DNA from 3 places in the Streptomyces sp. NPDC005393 genome. Region 3 is predicted to be linked to each of the others. Evidence: riboswitches for the same ligand, from Rfam matches in the RefSeq annotation. Region 3 holds a riboswitch; each other region holds the start of a gene.

Region 1 (6,404 bases), on a different contig from region 3:
GGGAAGCCCTCCAGCACCTCGATGGCGTCGCGGCGCGCGAGGTAGTCCTCATGGGCGGCCCGGTAGGCGGCGGCCAGTTCCGGGTCGGTGGCCAGCCGGGCCGTCATCTCCTTCATCACGCCCTCGGCTTCCAGCGTGCCGATCGCGGACGCGGCGCGCGGACAGGTCAGGTAGTAGAGGGTCGGGAAGGGCGTGCCGTCCTCGAGCCGCGGCGCGGTCTCGACGACATCGGGGTTGCCGCAGGGGCAGCGGTGGGCGATCGCGCGCAGGCCGCGCGGCACGCGGCCCAGCTGCTTCCGGACGGCGGCGATGTCCGCGTCGGTGGGCGCGGTGGGCTCCGTCTGCGGAGGGGGCGTATCCATGAGTGGGAAGTTCTCTTCGATCGGTTTCGGACCGGGTACGGCCGGGCGGCTCACGGCGGACGCCTCAGCGCCGCGCGCTGTGCGCCTTCGCCGCGTCCGCCGTGTCCACGGCGTCCCAGAGGTTGCTGTACCAGGGGCTGTCGGCCACGCTCCGGTGGGAGGAGCGCTCGGTCGCGCCACGGCCGTCCGCCACGCTGTAGCCGGTCTCCCCCGGCATCAGGAAGTGCAGCCGCTCACGGGCCTGCCGCTCGGTGTAGGCGGGGTCGCGCAGCCGGGCCTTCTGCTCGCGCAGCTTCTTCACGTCGTCCCGCGCCTGTTGGGCCTCGCCCCGCTGGTCGGCGATGTCGGAGCGCTGGGAGATGTACTGCCGCATCGGATAGGCGAGCGCGACGACCAGTGAGCAGACGACCAGCGCGAGCAGGGCCGCGCGGCCGGTCAGCCGGCCCCGGCGGCGCTTGACGCGGGCGCGGTAGACCCGGGCGGCGGCGTGCTCGCCGAGCGCCTTGAGCCTGGTCGCGGTGGAGAACCGATCCCGATCCGCCGGCACGTCGCCTCCCCGGTGATGACTTCGCGTAGCTACGCCGTCCCCGGCCACGGTACGGGACCGCGGCCGGGGACGGGCGTCAGACGTGTCTGCTACTTGAGGTGGAGCGCGCGCTCAGCGGAGGTCAGCCCTTGAAGCGCGGGAAGGCGGAGCGGCCCGCGTACACCGCCGCGTCGTCGAGGATCTCCTCGATGCGCAGCAGCTGGTTGTACTTGGCGACCCGCTCGGAGCGGGCCGGGGCGCCGGCCTTGATCTGGCCGCAGTTGGTGGCGACGGCCAGGTCGGCGATGGTGACGTCCTCGGTCTCGCCGGAGCGGTGGGACATCATGCACTTGTAGCCGTTGCGCTGGGCGAGCTCGACGGCGTCGAGGGTCTCGGTGAGCGAGCCGATCTGGTTGACCTTGACCAGCAGCGCGTTCGCCGTGTCGTTCTCGATACCGCGGGCCAGCCGCTCCGGGTTGGTGACGAAGAGGTCGTCGCCGACGAGCTGGACCTTGTCACCGAGCTGCTCGGTGATGGCCTTCCAGCCGTCCCAGTCCTCCTCGTCCAGCGGGTCCTCGATGGAGACCAGCGGGTAGGCCGCGACCAGCTCGGCGTAGTACGCGGTCATCTCGGCGGCGGTGCGGGACTTGCCCTCGAACTCGTACGAGCCGTCCTTGTAGAACTCGGAGGCGGCGACGTCGAGCGCCAGTGCGATGTCCTGGCCCGGCTGGTAGCCGGCCTTCTTGATGGCCTCGAGGATCAGGTCGAGGGCCTCCCGGTTGGAGCCGAGGTTCGGCGCGAAGCCGCCCTCGTCGCCGAGGCCGGTGGACAGGCCCCGCTCCTTCAGCACGGACTTCAGGGTGTGGTAGACCTCGGCGCCCCAGCGCAGGGCCTCGGAGAAGGACTCCGCGCCGACCGGAGCGATCATGAACTCCTGGATGTCCACATTGGAGTCGGCGTGCGAGCCGCCGTTGAGGATGTTCATCATCGGGACCGGCAGCAGGTGGGCGTTCGGGCCGCCGAGGTAACGGAAGAGCGGGAGGTCGGACGCCTCGGAGGCGGCGTGCGCGACGGCGAGGGAGACGCCGAGGATGGCGTTGGCTCCGAGCGAGGACTTGTCCGGGGTGGCGTCCAGGTCGAACATCGCCTGGTCGATCAGGCGCTGCTCGGTGGCGTCATAGCCGACCAACTCGGGGCCGATCTGCTCGATGACGGCGAGGACAGCCTTCTCCACGCCCTTGCCGTTGTAGCGGTTCTTGTCGCCGTCACGGAGTTCGAGGGCCTCGAAGGCGCCGGTGGAGGCACCGGACGGAACGGCGGCACGGCCGGTGCTGCCGTCGTCGAGGCCAACCTCGACCTCGACCGTGGGGTTGCCTCGCGAGTCGAGGATCTCGCGAGCTACGACGACGTCGATGGACGGCACGAGGTTCTCCTTCGTATGTGTCTGCGCTAGCAGCACGAGCCTAACGGGCCGGGAGGGCTGCACCCCCCCCGTCAGCCCGCCCCGCGAGACAGGACGTGGCACAAATACCCAGATTTGAGCTTGAATATCCATATTTCTGCGGGAACTGATAAGCCCCGGCGGGGCACACCGAGGGGGCGGCGCGCCCGGCCGGGGCTCGATTCCCAGGGGGCCGGCTCGAGCGGAAGCTCAGCCGGGATGGCTCAGCTGAGGTGGAGCTGCTGGCCCGGGTAGATCAGGTCGGCCTGCTCGACGATGTCCTCGTTGAGCCTGAAGAGCTTCTTCCAGCCGCCCTTGACGCGGTGCTCCTGGGCGATCTTGCCAAGGGTGTCGCCGGACTCGACCTCGTACTCGCCGTCGCCCTTCTTGACGGGACCGCGGGCCTGCGAGCGCCCGGCGTGCTCGGGCTCGGCGTGGGTCTCGGCCTTCGGCTGGTCGGGCTGGGCCGCCGGGGCCGACTGCGAGGACTGGGAGGACTGGGAGGACTGGGAGGAGGCGTCGGACTGCGCCTGCGAGCCCGAGGAGGAGCCCGCGGAGGAGGACGAGGGGGTGCCACCGGTGGTCAGGCCCGTGCCGCAGACCGGCCAGGCGCCCTTGCCCTGGCTGGCGAGAACCTTCTCGGCGACCTGGATCTGCTGGTCCTTGCTGGCCTTGTCCGCGGTGGGGGCGAACGCGGTACCGCCGTAGGCGCCCCAGGTGGAGCTCGAGAACTGCAGTCCGCCGTAGTAGCCGTTACCGGTGTTGATCGACCAGTTGCCGCCGGCCTCGCACTGCGCGACCTGGTCCCACTGGGCGGAGGTGGCGGCGGAGGCGGAGGTGGCGCCGATGAGCGGCGCGGCCACGGCCGCGCCGGCCAGACCGGTGAGCGCGGCGATCCGGGTGACCTTCGACGGGCGGCGGTGCTTGCCGTTGCACTTGAGCATCGTTGGTTCGTTTCCTCACCGACGCCTACGAGGTGAGCTGTCGGGTTCGGGCGTGAGTTGCCCGGCCGGATGCGGAGACCGCACCCGGCTTCACCCCTAGCCGACGAGCCCGCTTCCACAGGCCTTTCGGCACCTACCTTGGGTCCCCCGCTCCTGCCTTCGGCGCTGACGCGTCGGTTCCAGCCGACCGCCGGCAGGATTCGGCGTGACGATCGACGGTGCCCGCGGTAGCGAGCGGAAAGACGTTAAACACACCTCCCGAGAAGGTTCAAACACCTTCATCTCGTCGCAGGATGGTGTTTCTGATCTCACTCGGCCCACATCTACGCAGGTAGGACCGGGTGTGGAGGGATCGGACAGGGGGCATACCCTGGACGATGTGACGAGAGGTATATCTCACCGGTTCCAGACCGGGCAATTCCCCCCGAACTACCGCTCCTTGATGGTCAGGTCAAGGCGCTGACCAGGGAGAATGAGATCCGGGTCGGACCCGATGAGGTCCTCGTTGGTTTGATAGAGCCCATGCCATCCGTCGGCCAACTCGCCCCGCTCGGCAATCGCTGACAGATTGTCACCCGGTCGGACGGTGTAGCCGTCACCCGTAGAGCTCTGGGCGCGATCCGCGTCGCCGCGCGAGGCATGCCGCCCGGAGGACCGTGAATCCGCCGTCGAACCGTCGCTCGCGCGCTCCCCCGTACCTTCTTCGCCACGGTGGCGGCCGGTGGGCGCGGGGTCGGCGGACGAGTCCGGCGCATCCGGGGAAGAGGGGTCCGCCGAGGACGTGGAGTCGTCCAGCCCGTCGGGAGCCTGGGAGGTTTGGGGCGCCGCCGGCTTCTCCGTGCTCTCGGACACATCCGGCGTCCGGGGCGTACCGGATGAGCCGGAGTCATCCGACGCCTCGGGTGACGGGGAGTCGTCCAGCCCCGGGTCCTCCTCCGTGTCGCCACGCTGAGCCGAGCCCGGCTGGGCCGGGGTGGCCGTGGAGCCGGGGTCCACATCCGGGGCGCCGCTGCCGTCGGTGAGCCCGGCGTTCAGCGCACAGCTCGGCCAGGCGTCCGGACCGCGGTCACCGAGGATCGACTCGGCGACGGCTATCTGCTGGGAGCGGCTGGCCAGATCGGGGCGCGGGGCGTAGCTCGTACCGCCGTAGCTCTTCCACATGTCCAGCGTCAGCTGGAGCCCGCCGTAGAAGCCGTTGCCGTCGTTGGCGCTCCACATGCCGCCGCTCTCGCATTCGGCGACGCGGTCCCATGTGGCGGTCTGGGCGGCTTGGGCGCCGCCCGCCCCGAACAGCGGTATGGCGATGCTCGCCCCCGCGACCCCCGCCGCGACGACGATGGCCGGAGCCTGACGAGGGCGGCGGTGCCGACCATTCCCGGAACGCATGCGATGGGCCTCTCGTGTGACCTTCGATTGTCGGTTGAACATAGCGAGGTCACGCGATCATCACAACCCGATGTATCCCAGGTCACGCCCAGGTCACGCAGTTGAGCGTTCGTCACTTATGTCGCCTCACAAGGGGCTTGACCGATTCACCCGTCCGGGGAATTCCAGGTCACCGGAAGGGTGCGCAGCCCGCGCATGATGAGTCCACCGCGCCAGCGCAGATCCCGCGAATCCACCGCAAGCCGCAGATCGGGCAGCCGCCTCAGCAGGGTGCCGATCGCGGTCTGCGCCTCCAGTCGGGCGAGCGGTGCGCCCAGACAGTAATGAATGCCGTGGCCGTACCCGAGATGCTGATTGTCCGTACGGGTGAGATCGAGGACCTCGGGCGCGTCGAACCGCTCGGGGTCGCGGTCGGCGGCGGCGAGCACCACCAGTACCGGCTCCCCCTCCGCGATGCGCTGTCCGCCGATCGTGACCGGCTCGATGGCGAACCGCCAGGTGGCGATCTCCACCGGCCCGTCATACCGCAGCAGCTCCTCGACCCCGGCCGCGAGCACCTCCTCGTCCCCTTCCTCCAGGGCCCGCTGGAGCAGGGCACGCTGCTCCGGATGGCGCAACAGCGCGTACACCCCGTTGCCGATCAGATTGACGGTGGTCTCGAAGCCGGCGAACAAGAGGATGAAGGCCATGGCCGCCGCCTCGTTCTCGGTGAGGTGCTCACCGTGGTCGCTGGCGCGAATCAGCCCGGAGATCAGATCCTCCTCGTCCCCTTCTTCTCCTGGTGCCGCGAAGGCCAGCCGCTTCCGGTGGATCAGCTCGGCGAGATACGCGCGGATCCGCTTCACCGCGCGGGCCACCCCGCCGCGCGGCCCTCCGCCGTGCCGGATCATCGTTCCGGCCCAGTCCCGGAAGTCGTCCTGATCCTCGCGCGGCACCCCCAGCAGATCGCAGATCGCATAGATAGGGAGAGGGAAGGCGAACTCATGGATGAGATCCGCCTCTCCCCTCTCCACGAAGGCATCGATGAGCTGGTCGGTCAGCTCCCGCACGCGCGGGGCGAACGCGGCGACGCGGCGCGGGGTGAACGCCTTGGACACCAGCCGCCGCAGCCGGGTGTGATCCGGAGGGTCGATGTTCAGCAGATGTGTCATCAGATCCGCGCGCTGCTCGCCGGGAATGCCCACCTTGCCCCGGGCGTGAGCCGACTCGCTGTGCCGCAGGGGATTCTTCGACAGCCGGGGATCGGCCAGCGCCTGCCGCGCGTCGGCGTAACGGGTCACCAGCCATGCCTCGACACCGCTGGGAAGCGTGGTCCGGTGCACCGGTGCGTGCTCGCGCAGCCAGGCGTACGCGGGATAGGGATCGGTGGCGAACTCCCAGCTGAAGAGGGTGGGAGCGGGGAGGTCACGGGGCTGTTCTGGCACCCCCCGACGATACCGGCCGCCCTCCAAGGACCCCCCGATACAGCCCTTACCGGGAGTAACGGATAAAGCCGCGACAAAAGAGATAAACGTTGAATGGAATTCAACAAGTATCTCCACGCATCCTCCACAAGGCGCACATGGCGCGGGGCGATTGCCCGATATCTGATGGGTGCGGATGACGGTCCGCGGATGCGCCGCCACTCCTTCGCACCATCCCGGAACACGCTCTGACGTGGGCCAACGCAAGGGGAAGGGGGTGCGGCTGATACGACGTCAGATGGCTTGAATGAGACTGGGGCACATGCACGGCGACCCCTGATG
Region 2 (6,404 bases), on a different contig from region 3:
TCGGCTCGCAGAACTCCCTGGACACCGGGTTTTCGCTGCCCCAGGGCGGTCTGCACTGGAGCAACTTCGCCGACGCCTGGAGCCGCGGCCACTTCGGCACGTATCTCGGCAACTCGGCGCTGGTCACGGCGGTTGTGGTCGCCGCCACCACCGTCCTGGCCATCCTGGCCGCCTATGCCTTCGGCGTGATGCGCTTCCCCGGCTCCACGGTGCTGTTCTACCTCTTCGTGATCGGACTGACCCTGCCCCAGGAGGCCCTGGTTGTCCCGCTCTACTTCGATCTGCGGTACGCCGGACTCACCGACACCTACTGGGCGTTGATCCTCCCGCAGACCGCGCAGTCCCTCGCCTTCGGCGTCTTCTGGATGCGTACGTACTTCCGGGGCAGCGCACGGGCGATGATCGAGGCGGCCCGCCTCGACGGCGCGAACACCTGGACCACGCTGTGGCGCGTCCTGGTCCCGATGGGCCGCCCGGCGATCTCCACCATGGTCGTCATCACCTTCATGTGGACCTGGAACGAGTTCCTGATGGCCCTGGTCATGGTCAGCGACGAGGCCCACCGCACGGTCCCCCTCGGCCTCGCCTTCTTCCAGGGCCGGCACAGCTCGGACGCGGCCTTGCTCGCGGCGGCGTCGGTGCTGATCGCGCTGCCGGTGGTGGTCGTCTATGTGGCCCTCCAGCGCCGGTTCATCGAGGGCATGCTGGGCGGAGCGGTGAAGGAGTGAGATTCCCTAGAGGGACGGTGTGCGGCTGACCGGGCGGCCGAGGCGGGAGATGGAGCGGGCGAGGGCGACCGCGTCGTGGACGGCCGCCCCGCCCGTGTCGTTGTTGAAGTACGCGTAGACATCGGCGTCGGCCGGCCAGGTGTCATCGACGCGGCGGGCCCAGGTGGCGAGCGCCTGTCGGCCGTAGCGCGGCGCGGGCTGGGCGCGGCCGCCGTGGAAGCGGAGGTAGCCCCACTCGGCGGTCCGCCACAGCGGCGTGACCGGGCGGGAGTCCCGGTCCGCCCAGCAGAGCGCGGCGGCGCGGCGCTCCAGCACCGCGCGGATCTCATCGGTCCACCACGAGGCGTGGCGCGGTTCGACGGCCACCCGGGTCTCGGAGGGGAAGCAGCGCAGACAGGCGTCCAGCAGCTCGCCGTCGGCCCGCAGGGTCGGCGGCAGCTGCAGGAGTACGGGGCCCAGCCGGTCGCCGAGGCCCTCTGCGTGGGACATCAGCCGCGCCACCGGCTCGCTCGGGTCGCGGAGCCGCTTGATATGGGTGAGATAGCGGCTGGCCTTGAGCGCCATCACGAAGTCGTCGGGGGTGCGCTTGCGCCAGGCGGCGAACTGATCGCGGTCGGGCAGCCGGTAGAAGGCGTTGTTGCTCTCGACGGTGGCGAAGGCACGGGCGTATTCCTCCAGCCACAGCCGCTGCGGGCAGCCGGCCGGGTAGAGGTCGCCACGCCAGTCCTTGTACTGCCACCCCGACGTGCCGACCAGGACGGTCATGCTTCGCCCGGATGCCAGGGCGGCCACTGCCCCGGCCGGTCGGCCCAGTGGACCTGTGCCGGGTCGTCCAGGTCGATACCGGGGAAGGCCTGCCGGACGCGCGGTTCGAACTCCTCCCGCTCGAGCGGCTCACAGCCGAGGCCCCGCAGCCGCACCCGTCGGTACCGGCTGTCGGATTCGAATGATTCGACGAAGACGGGGTATCCGGATGCGCCCGGGCTGGTGGCGTGCTCCATACCTCCAGGGTGCCGCAGCCGTCCGCATCCGCGCGTCGGGAGCGCCGGCCGGGGCCCGCCTGATTGCGGACGGGGACATTCTCGGATTGATTCGGATGGGTCCGTAGGGGACCCGATGGATTCGGCAGAGAGCCTTGTGCCGGGGGTGAGCGATGATCTTCACCGACCGTGTGGACGCCGGGCGGCGCCTCGCCGGGCGGCTGCGGCCCCTGGGCGAGGAGAAACCCGTGGTGCTCGGGCTGCCACGGGGCGGGGTGCCGGTGGCCTTTGAGGTGGCCCGGGCGCTGGAGGCGCCGCTGGATGTGATCATCGTCCGTAAGCTCGGTGTCCCCTTCCACCGGGAGCTGGGCTTCGGCGCCATCGGGGAGGGCGGTGTCCGTGTCGTCCACGAGGCGATCATCCGGATGAGCCGGGCCGACGCGGAGGACCTCGCGGAGGTGGAACGGACCGAGCAGGTGGAGCTGGACCGCCAGGCGCGGCGGTTCCGCCGGGGCCGGTCGCGGATCGCGGTCGAGGGCCGCACGGTGATCGTCGTGGACGACGGGATCGCGACCGGCGCTACGGCACGCGCCGCCTGCCGGGTCGCGCGGGCCCAGGGGGCGGCCCGGGTGGTTCTGGCCGTCCCGGTGGCGCCGCCGGACGCGGCCGCGTCGCTGCGCGAGGACGCGGACGAGGTGGTGTGCCTGTCCAGGCCCACGGACTTCTCGGCGGTGGGGGAGTGGTACGAGGACTTCTCCCAGACGGGAGACGCCGAGGTGGTGGAGTTGCTGTCCCGGTCGACTGGAGAGACGGGAGAGGCGCATCCTGGAAGGTAACGCAGGAGGTGATCGCGATGGAGACGATCGTGGGATGCGACATACAGATGGAATTCCGTGAGATCGGTCCGCTGACCGAGGCGGTCGTTCGGCTCAGGATGCATGACGGCACGGAAATGCTGGCCCAGGGCCGCGCGAACCGGAATCCGGACGACCCGGCACAGCCGAGAGTCGGTGAGGAGATCGCGGCAGCGAGGGCGCTGACCAATCTGGCCCACCGGCTGATCGGCAAGGCGGGTGGCGACATCGAGGAAGTCACCCACGCCAAGGCACATCTGGCGATGTAGGAAGAGGGAGCGTCTGCCGCGGTGGCCCCACCGCGGCAAACGCTGCTGCGCGGACGCCGGTCAGCCGCCGCTCAGATGTGGACGCCCTTCGACCGGAGGTAGGCGAGCGGATTGACATCCGAGCCGTAGTCGGGGTCGGTGCGCACCTCGAAGTGCACATGCGGACCGGTGCTGTTGCCGGTCGAACCGGACCGGCCTATCTGCCGGCCGCCGGCGACCGTCTGGCCCACCTGGACGGACAGCGACGACATATGGGCGTACTGGGTGTACATGCCGTCGGAGTGCCGGAGCACCACCTGATAGCCGTATGCCCCGCCCCAGCCCGCCGCGACCACCTCCGCCGGGCCCACGGCCCGCACCTGGGTGCCGACGGGGACGGGGAAGTCGGTGCCGGTGTGATGACCGCTCGACCAGCTGCTGCCGGATACGCCGTACGGGGTGCCCACCAGGGTGCTGCCGACCGGGGTGGTGAAGGACGAGGACGAGGACGAGCGGGTGGCGGTGTCCGTCTGCCGCTTCGGCGGCGTGCTCGTGTGCGCCTGCTCCCGGTCACCGCGCTGCTGGGGGCGCTGGGTGAGGGTGGTGCGGGGCGCGTCGGCGTGGGTGTCGAGGGCGAGCCGCTGACCGGGCAGGATCAGATTCGGATCGCTGCCGATGACCCGGCGGTTGGTCTCGTAGAGCCCCTCCCAGCCGCCCGCGACGTTCTGCGCGTCGGCGATCCTGGAGAGCGTGTCACCGCGGGCGACGGTGTATGAGGGGGACTGCGGAAGAGCCTTCGCCGTGGCCTTGGGGGTGGCCTTCGGCGCCGCCTCGGTGGTGGCTCTCGGGGCGGCCTTGGGGGCCGCCTCGGTGGCGGCCTTCGGGGTCTGTGTGCCGGATCCCTGGCCGCCGGATCCCTGGCCGCCGGATCCCGGGGTGCCGGATCCCGGGGTGCCCGGGGAGGTGTCCGGGGCGGGGCCGCCGCGCGTCAGGCCGGCCTTCACCGAGCAGATGGGCCAGGCGGTTGGCCCCTGGCTCGCGAGCACCTTCTCCGCGACCGCGATCTGCTGAGCCTTGGAGGCCAGGTCGGCCCGTGCGGCGTGAGCGGTGCCGCCGTACGCCTGCCAGGTGCTCTGGGTGAACTGGAGCCCACCGTAGAAGCCGTTCCCGGTGTTGATGCTCCAGTTGTTGGCGGACTCGCACTCCGCGACGTTGTCCCAGGTGCCGACGGAGGCCGCGTTCGCCTGGCCGACGCCGATGAGCGGCAGGGCGACCCCGGCGCCGCCCGCGGTGACCGCGAGCGAGGCGCGGGAGACGCGACGAGGCCGGGGCCGGCGGTGACGTCCGCGTGCAGCCATTGAGCTCTTCCTCTCCTACGCCTGCGAGGTGAGCTGTCGGGTTCGGGCTGGAGTTGCCCGGCCACCCGCACACGGTGCTTTCCACCGCGGCGTGCGTCTTCACCCCAAGCCGTGCCGCGCGGATCGCGGTACGGCGCCTACCTGGTTCCCCCGCTCCCGCCGTGACAGGTCGTCGTCACACCCCCTCGGCCGACGGCGGGACTCGGCGCTCCGGCGAAGGAGACCCGTGCAGCGAAAGCGACGGGTGCCGAACAGTAATCACATCGATTTGGTCACGACAAGACATCGAGACTGTTTGCGGTGAACAATCCGGAATGGGAAGTGGCTCAATAATGTGATCAATGTACCGGGAGACATAAGGCCGTCGACGCGGGGAAGGGAGACCCGAAGGGGGAATGGACGGGAGGCATCGGGGCACTCGCCCTCGCGGCCGGTGACCCGGCAGATGGCTGACCTCGGGAGGTCGCTCATGGTGCAACGGAACGGCACGACGACTCCACGGTCCCGGCCGCCTCGGCCACTGGCCTTATGCGCGCTGCTCGTCGGCGCGCTGGCCACGGCCACGGCCTGCGGCAGCGACACCGGGGACGGGGCGTCCTCGCCTCCCGCCTCATCCGTCGCGGCCGCCTCGTCCGCCGCGACCACCTCCTCCGACACGGCCACATCGTCCGTAAGCACCACTCCGCGGAGCGAACGGCCCGTGTCGCACAGCGCGAAGCCCCCCACGGCCTCGGCGCACACCTCCCCCTCGCATGCCTCCTCGTCGGCGCCCGCCGCCGCCTCCGGCGCGCGCCGGATCTGCTCCAAGGAGCAGTTGACGCTGACGGTCGGGCGGATGGATGTGGGCGCCGGGAATGTGTATCTGCCCCTGGTCCTCACCAACAAGGGCACCTCGACCTGCACCCTCACCGGGTTCCCCGGCGTCTCGCTGCTCGACTCCGCCGGCTCCGCGATCGGCGACCCCGCCACCCGGCGCGGCCCCACGCACTCGACGGTCTCCCTGCCGCCGGGCGGCAGCGCCTCCACGAGCCTGCATACGCTCAACGAGGGCATGACCGACACCCCGTGCCGGCGCACCCCCGCCGAGATCCGCGCCTATCCGCCGGATTCCTTCGGGGCGATGAAGGCGCCGGCGCGGTCCTTCCGGGTGTGCGGAGGCGTCTTCGAGGTCGAGGCGGTCCAATCCGGAACGGGCACCTGACACCGGCATCCAAGGCGCCCTCTCCCTCGCGCTGAAGTGTCCGAAAATCTTGACAAGGCAGGCGCTGACTGGCCGTGTTCACCCTTTCGCAATCAATAGGGGTAGGTCACCATGGGGATGCCTCACATGAGCCGGTGTGTAGCGTCCGGAGGGGGACGGTGTGATGGAGCGAGTCGCGGCCGAGGTCGAGACGGAACTGCTGGACCTTTCGGGAGCGACGCTTGAGGAACTGGACGGCAATCAGGAGTTCGCCCTCGCGATCCAGCGCTTACTCAACCTCGTACAGTCCCCGCCGACGCGCGCGACCTCGGCCGATACCAAATCGGGCTGTTGAGGGATTCCCGGCATGGCGGCGGTGCGGCATTCACGTCCCGTCCGCAGCCGCCAAGCACCCCCCTCTCCCCGGTGGTCCCCCATCACCGGCTGTCCGCGGCCTGCTTCGACCAACTGGCGCACGGCACCGGGGACGCGGCGGCGGTCGCCGAGCTCAGGGCGGGCCAGCGCAGCCGACTCATGCTGCTGTTACGCGCGTTGACCGAGATCGCCTCGGCCCATCCGCGGATTCCCGGGCCGCTGCCCGCGCCGCGTGAGGCGTGGAATCTGCTGATACGGGCCGAGCGGCACAGCCCCTCGAGCGTGGAGCGCCTGCTGCTGCACCCCCAGGTCGGCGCATGGCTCAGCCGCTGTCTGCGCAGGCTGCGGGGGATCGCGGAAGAGGCCGAAGAGGTCCCGCTGTGGCTGGAGACGGGCCATCTGCACACCGTGGCCGCCTCGGCGGCCCTGCTCGCGGAGATCGACTTCCGTATCCGGGTCGCGGTGCGCGACGGCGGGATCATGCTCCCCGCGCTGGGCTTCCTCGACCTGGCGGGATGCGATTCCCGTATCGCGGAAATCTCCACGGACGGCGAAGAGGACCGCGCCGTGCTGGCCGGCTCGCACACGGTGCCGCTGCCCTCCGACCTCACCCAGGACGCCCAGGGCTGGTATGCGCTGAGACGCCTGCACGGGCCGCACCCGGAGCACCCCTGCGCGCCC
Region 3 (6,404 bases):
CGGGCGCACTTCACGAAGCCGCGCTCGGGGCGCAGCCCCATCTCGTTCATCTGGAAGAGGATGCGGCGGTGCACCGGCTTCAGCCCGTCTCGGGCGTCGGGCAACGCGCGGGAGTAGATGACCGAGTAGGCGTACTCGAGGTAGGAGCCCTGCATCTCATCGACGACGTCGATGTCGAGGATGCGCTCCTCGAAGTCGTCCGGCGGGGTCTTCGTGCTGCGGCGGGCCATCGCGCTTGCGGCTCCTTCAACTGCCGATGCGGGATCCTGACGCCGACCATTGTGGACCGGTCCACCGACAACTGTGGAACGGGCCGGGGACAAGGGCGGCCGCGAGACGCCCGGAAACCGCCCCAGAACCCCGCTGAGGGGGTCGCCGCAACGGTCCGCCGGACCTTCGCGGGACGGGAACTTCGCCAGATGTCCGTGCGCTTGCATACAGTGACAGAAGCGCTCAGCACGCGGCTCGCACGCGCTCCATCACGCGATCGAAGGGACGTACATGCCCATGGGTCACACGGCCACGCAACAGGCCGGTTCCGGCGGCCTGAAAGCGACCGAGCACCGCCTGGCCAACGGCCTGCGCGTGGTGCTCTCCGAGGACCACCTGACCCCGGTCGCCGCGGTCTGCCTCTGGTACGACGTCGGCTCGCGCCATGAAGTCAAGGGGCGTACGGGGCTGGCTCACCTCTTCGAGCACTTGATGTTCCAGGGCTCGGCGCAGGTGACGGGCAACGGCCACTTCGAGCTGGTGCAGGGGGCCGGCGGCTCGCTCAACGGCACCACCAGCTTCGAGCGCACCAACTACTTCGAGACCATGCCCACCCACCAGGTGGAGCTCGCCCTGTGGCTGGAGGCGGACCGGATGGGGTCCCTCCTGACCGCGCTGGACGAGGAGAGCCTGGAGAACCAGCGCGACGTCGTCAAGAACGAGCGCCGCCAGCGGTACGACAACGTCCCGTACGGCACGGCCTTCGAGAAGCTCGTCGCGATGGCCTACCCCGAGGGCCATCCGTACCACCACACCCCGATCGGCTCGATGGCCGACCTGGACGCCGCCTCGCTGGAGGATGCGCGGGCGTTCTTCCGTACCTACTACGCCCCGAACAACGCCGTCCTGTCGGTCGTCGGCGACATCGACCCTGAGCAGACGCTCGCCTGGGTCGAGAAGTACTTCGGCTCCATCCCGTCCCACGACGGCAAGCGGCCGCCCCGCGAGGGCACGCTCCCGGATGTGATCGGCGGGCAGCTGCGCGAGGTCGTGGAGGAGGAGGTCCCGGCCCGCGCCCTGATGGCCGCCTACCGGCTGCCGCACGACGGCACCCGTGAGGCCGACGCCGCCGACCTGGCGCTGACCGTCCTCGGCGGCGGGGAGTCCTCCCGGCTGCACAACCGCCTGGTGCGCCGCGACCGCACCGCCGTGGCCGCCGGATTCGGGCTGCTGCGGCTGGCGGGCGCGCCCTCGCTCGGCTGGCTGGACGTGAAGACCTCCGGCGGCGTCGAGGTGCCCGCCATCGAGTCCGCCGTCGACGAGGAGCTGGCCCGCTTCACCGAGGAGGGGCCGACCCCGCAGGAGATGGAGCGCGCCCAGGCCCAGATCGAGCGCGAATGGCTGGACCGGCTGTCCACGGTCGGCGGCCGGGCCGATGAGCTGTGCCGGTTCGCCGTGCTGTTCGGCGACCCCCAGCTGGCGCTGACCGCCGTGGAGCGGGTGCTCGACATCACCCCCGAGGAGGTGCGGGCCGTGGCCGCGGCGCGGCTGCGCCCCGACAACCGCGCCGTGCTGGTCTACGAGCCCGTGCAGGGCGCGGACGCCGCCGCCGAAGCCGACGACACCGACGCAGAAGGGGAGGCGGCCCAGTGAGCGACGCCGTCACCGCGACCATGACGTTCCACCCGCAGCCGCAGGGCGGTGCCCCGAAGCCGTGGGCCTTCCCGGCCCCCGAGCGCGGTGAGCTGGCCAACGGCCTCACCGTGCTGCGCTGCCACCGCCCCGGCCAGCAGGTCGTCGCCGTCGAGATCAATCTGGACGCCCCGCTCGACGCCGAGCCGGCCGGGCTCGACGGCGTCGCCACGATCATGGCGCGCGCCCTGTCCGAGGGCACCGACAAGCACGACGCCGAGGAGTTCGCCGCCGAGCTCGAGCGCTGCGGCGCCACCCTGGACGCACACGCCGACCACCCCGGCGTCCGCGTCTCGCTGGAGGTCCCGGTCTCCCGGCTGCCCAAGGCGCTCGGCCTGCTCGCCGACGCCCTGCGCGCCCCCGCCTTCCCCGACAGCGAGGTCGAGCGGGTGGTGCGCAACCGGCTGGACGAGATCCCGCACGAGCTGGCCAACCCCGCCCGCCGCGCCTCGATGGCCCTGGCCAAGGAGCTGTTCCCGGCCGAGTCGCGGATGTCCCGGCCGCGCCAGGGCACCCAGGAGACCATCGAGGGCATCGACGCCGCGGCCGTACGGGCCTTCTACGAGGCGCATGTCCGGCCCTCCACGGCGACCGCCGTCGTGGTCGGCGACCTCAGCGGCGTGGACCTCGAGAAGGCGCTCGCCGACACCCTCGGCACCTGGAAGGGCGGCGCTGCCGCGCCGCGCCCCGTCCCCCCGATCATCGCCGACGACACCGGCCGTGTGGTGATCGTCGACCGGCCGGGCGCGGTGCAGACGCAGCTGCTCATCGGGCGGATCGGCGCCGACCGCCACGACCGGATCTGGCCCGCGCAGGTGCTGGGCACGTACTGCCTGGGCGGCACCCTCACCTCCCGGCTCGACCGCGTGCTGCGCGAGGAGAAGGGCTACACCTACGGCGTGCGCGCCTTCGGCCAGGTGCTGCGCTCGTCGCCCCCGTCGCCCGCCGGCGGGTCCACGGGCGCCGCGATGCTGGCGATCAGCGGCTCGGTGGCCACCGAGGTCACCGGGCCCGCGCTGGAGGACCTCTGGAAGGTGCTGCGCACGCTGCAGGAGGAGGGTCTGACGGATGCCGAGCGCGATGTCGCCGTGCAGAACCTCGTCGGTGTCGCCCCGCTGAAGTACGAGACGGCGGCGGCCGTCGCGGGCACCCTCGCCGATCAGGTCGAGCAGCACCTTCCGGACGACTTCCAGGCGCAGTTGTACGCCCGCCTCGCGGAGGCCGGGACGGTGGAGGCGACCGCGGCGGTGGTGAGCGCCTTCCCCGCGGACCGGCTGGTCACGGTGCTGGTCGGGGACGCCTCGGTGATCGCGGAGCCGGTCAAGGCGCTGGGCATCGGCGAGGTGCGCGTCATCTCGGGCTGATTCGCCCGGAGTCGGCACGGCGGGCCGACGAGCCATCAGCGGAAGGACCCTGGCGTCGCATGAGACGCCAGGGTCCTCTCGTATGCCCGTTTTATAGAGAGATCGCTTGTTTGGTTTGTGGCGAGAGCAACAAAAACCCGGATCTGTTTGGTGATCGAAAGATGCCCCGTTTAGCGTCAGTCCGGCTGTTCGCCAGTTGCACGCCGCACCCGCGGCACGGACAGCCATCGCCGAGTCCCCGTACGGCGCGAGCCAGGGGAGCCGGGGACCCACATGTCCCCAGGGGTGAATCGTGCGCCTTCCCCGGCCGGGGGAGGGGCTCGTAGGAGACCTTCCTGCTCCGAACCCGTCAGCTAACCCGGTAGGCGAGAAGGAAGGAAAGGAGTGCGCCAGCCTATGGCGTCCACCAGTGCCGCCGGGAAGCACCGCCGTCCCCGCAGGGCCACCGTCCGCACCGGCGCGAACTTCGTGGGCATCACCACGGTCGCTTCGGGTGTCGTCGCCGGGATCGCCGGACCGGCCTTCGCGGCATCCGATGAGGCCCCCGCTCCCCAGGACACCGGTCTGCGCCAGGCGATCGTGATCGGCGACGGGCTCGCCGGCCACATCGAGGAGCAGGCGCAGGCCCAGGAGAACGCCGCCGCTCAGGCGGCGGCCAAGGCGCGGGCGGAAGCGGTCGCGCGCCAGGAGGCCGCCAGAAAGGCGGAGGCGGCGGCGAAGAAGGCCAAGGCGGAGCGCGAGGTCAAGGTGCGCGCCGCGCGGGAGGCCGAGCGCAAGCGTCTCAACACCTTCGTGTCGCCGGTCACGGGCTCCTACGTCTCCACCGGCTACCAGGCGTCCAGCGGGCTGTGGTCCTCCGGCAGCCACACCGGGATCGACTTCCACGCCGCGTCCGGTACCTCGGTGCACGCTGTCGGCTCCGGCGAGGTCGTCGAGGCGGGCTGGGGCGGCAGTTACGGCAACAACGTCGTCATCAAGATGAACGACGGCACCTACACCCAGTACGGCCACCTCTCGTCGATCGGCGTCTCGGTCGGCCAGAAGGTCACCCCCGGCCAGCAGATCGGCCTGTCGGGCGCCACCGGCAACGTCACCGGCCCGCATCTGCACTTCGAGGCCCGCACCAGCCCGGACTACGGCTCGGACATGGACCCCGTGGCGTACCTGCGCTCGCACGGCGTCAACGTCTGACCGTCGCCAGGACTCATCGCGAGCACTCACCGCGAAGACGTGACGCGAAGGCCCCGTCCGGCTCTTGGGTTCCAGGGACGGGGCCTTCCGCATGTCCACTGCACGGTGACCAAAAAATATCCATGAAATCCCTCCCGCCATCGGAAATTCCGGCCGCTTGGAATAGAGTCGTCAAACGCGTGCCAATCAGGTGCGTTTCGCGGGCATTAAGGCGGAGGTTCGACAATGCGGGTCCGTAAGTGAGCGGGGATACGACCGCGATCCAGGGCGGCCGGCGGATTTCGGCACACGCGGTGTGCACCGCGATCCGCGACGACATCGTCTCCGGAACCTTCGCGCCCGGCAGCCGGCTCACCGAGGAACTTCTCGCCCGGCGCTACGGCGTTTCGCGGGTGCCCGTCCGCGAGGCGCTGCGCACCCTGGAGTCCGAGGGCTTTGTGACGACCCGGCGCCACGCGGGCGCGTGCGTCGCGCAGCCCTCCGAGCGCGACGCGGCCGATCTGCTCGACATCCGCGCGCTGCTGGAGCCGCTGGGCGCCGCCCGCGCCGCCCAGCGGCGCACCGAGGCGCATCTGAAGGTGTTGCGCGGCCTGGTCCGGCTCGGCCAGGAGCGGGCCCAGCGCGGCCAGTTCAGTGAGGCGCGGTCGCTGGGCGACTGGTTCCACGAGACGCTCGCCCAGGCGTCCGGCAGCCCGAGCCTGGCCGGGCTCCTCGTCCAGCTGCGGCGCAAGACCGCGTGGGTGTACGCGGTCGATCCGGCCCGGCAGATCGTGCCGCCCCCGGCGCCGGGCGGTGCGGGGCGCCCCGATCCGAGGGTGCGGGCCGTCGAGTCCTGGGCGGAGCACGGCGCGCTGGTGGACGCTGTCGCGCGCGGTGACGCGGACCGGGCGCGGGCGCTCGCCACGGCGCATACCGAGCGCGCGCTGTCGGAATTCCGGTTGCGCCGCCCTGTTCCGGTGAGAACTTCGAAACATTCCGTAAACACGGCAAGCGGCCGGAATTAACAGCGGTCCCGTATACAGCTGAGGGGGGGAATTCTCGGCGCGCTATCGCGGCTCGGTCTTCGTCGCCGAGTCCGGCCGGAATGAGAAAAACAACAAATGGGGCCGCGGTGACCTGAATGGTCACCGCGGCCCCGTCCCTCCGAATGCGGATTCGGAGGGAATCAGACGGTCTCCGGAAGCTCCTCCAGGCCCTCCGCCACCAGCTTCGCCAGACGGTCGAGCGCGACCTCGGCGTCCTCGGCGTCGGACGCGAGAACGACCTCCTCGCCGCCCTGAGCGCCCAGGCTGAGCACGGCCAGCATGGAAGCGGCGTTGACCGGGGTGCCGTCAGCCTTGGCGATCGTGATGGGGACGCCGGCGGCGGTGGCCGCCCGGACGAAGATCGACGCAGGGCGGGCGTGCAGGCCCTCGGCCCAGCCGATGTTGATGCGGCGCTCAGCCATGGTGTTGCCCTTCAGGTGTGGCGGGTTGCTGTTGTCTAGACCAAAATCATACGGTGTCCGTATGCATCCGGGCCATGCCCGAGTGAGTCCGGGCATGCCCGGACCGGCCCGATACGGACCTTCCCCCGACACCCGCGCTCAACGCAAGGGTGTCCATCATTCGGACCCCCCTGTACCAGGCCCGTACCCTGGGCCGCATGCGGATCCCGTCGGACCACCACGCCTACCCGACCCACTGGGAAGCCGACGTGGTGCTCCGGGACGGCGGCACCGCCCAGATCCGCCCCATCACCCCCGACGACGCGCAGCGGCTGGTCAGCTTCTACGAGCACGTCTCGGACGAGTCGAAGTACTACCGCTTCTTCGCGCCCTACCCCCGCCTCTCCGACCGCGATGTGCACCGCTTCACGCACCACGACTACGTCGACCGGGTCGGCCTGGCGGCCATCGTCGGGGATGAGTTCATCGCCACCGTCCGCTACGACCGCATCGACGGCAAC

The links. Region 3 has a riboswitch for cyclic di-AMP ahead of ABZS71_RS04095 (M23 family metallopeptidase). Riboswitches for the same ligand answer to the same signal wherever they lie in the genome.
Positions count from the first base shown of each region.
Region 1: linked by a shared signal. The riboswitch ahead of ABZS71_RS17570 (transglycosylase family protein) and the one ahead of ABZS71_RS04095 (M23 family metallopeptidase) in region 3 are both predicted to bind cyclic di-AMP.
Region 2: linked by a shared signal. The riboswitch ahead of ABZS71_RS05065 (transglycosylase family protein) and the one ahead of ABZS71_RS04095 (M23 family metallopeptidase) in region 3 are both predicted to bind cyclic di-AMP.

Region 1 covers NZ_JBEXFG010000018.1:90,377-96,780, forward strand. Annotated here, with positions in the region: gene ABZS71_RS17555 (DUF501 domain-containing protein) at 1-362, opposite strand, end outside; gene ABZS71_RS17560 (septum formation initiator family protein) at 427-909, opposite strand; gene eno (phosphopyruvate hydratase) at 1,031-2,311, opposite strand; gene ABZS71_RS17570 (transglycosylase family protein) at 2,554-3,273, opposite strand; cyclic di-AMP (ydaO/yuaA leader) riboswitch at 3,281-3,448, opposite strand; gene ABZS71_RS17575 (transglycosylase family protein) at 3,703-4,659, opposite strand; gene ABZS71_RS17580 (cytochrome P450) at 4,806-6,083, opposite strand.
Region 2 covers NZ_JBEXFG010000003.1:121,088-127,491, forward strand. Annotated here, with positions in the region: gene ABZS71_RS05040 (carbohydrate ABC transporter permease) at 1-728, shown strand, start outside; gene ABZS71_RS05045 (DUF72 domain-containing protein) at 735-1,493, opposite strand; gene ABZS71_RS05050 (hypothetical protein) at 1,490-1,729, opposite strand; partial or broken gene ABZS71_RS05055 (phosphoribosyltransferase family protein) at 1,882-2,508, shown strand; gene ABZS71_RS05060 (DUF1876 domain-containing protein) at 2,562-2,831, shown strand; gene ABZS71_RS05065 (transglycosylase family protein) at 2,903-4,168, opposite strand; cyclic di-AMP (ydaO/yuaA leader) riboswitch at 4,174-4,350, opposite strand; gene ABZS71_RS05070 (DUF4232 domain-containing protein) at 4,638-5,369, shown strand; gene ABZS71_RS05075 (hypothetical protein) at 5,530-5,703, shown strand; gene ABZS71_RS05080 (HEXXH motif domain-containing protein) at 5,775-6,404, shown strand, end outside.
Region 3 covers NZ_JBEXFG010000002.1:369,491-375,894, reverse strand. Annotated here, with positions in the region: gene ABZS71_RS04110 (DNA topoisomerase IV subunit A) at 1-230, opposite strand, end outside; gene ABZS71_RS04105 (pitrilysin family protein) at 502-1,863, shown strand; gene ABZS71_RS04100 (pitrilysin family protein) at 1,884-3,266, shown strand; cyclic di-AMP (ydaO/yuaA leader) riboswitch at 3,485-3,648, shown strand; gene ABZS71_RS04095 (M23 family metallopeptidase) at 3,663-4,457, shown strand; gene ABZS71_RS04090 (GntR family transcriptional regulator) at 4,697-5,461, shown strand; gene ABZS71_RS04085 (HPr family phosphocarrier protein) at 5,623-5,904, opposite strand; gene ABZS71_RS04080 (GNAT family N-acetyltransferase) at 6,102-6,404, shown strand, end outside.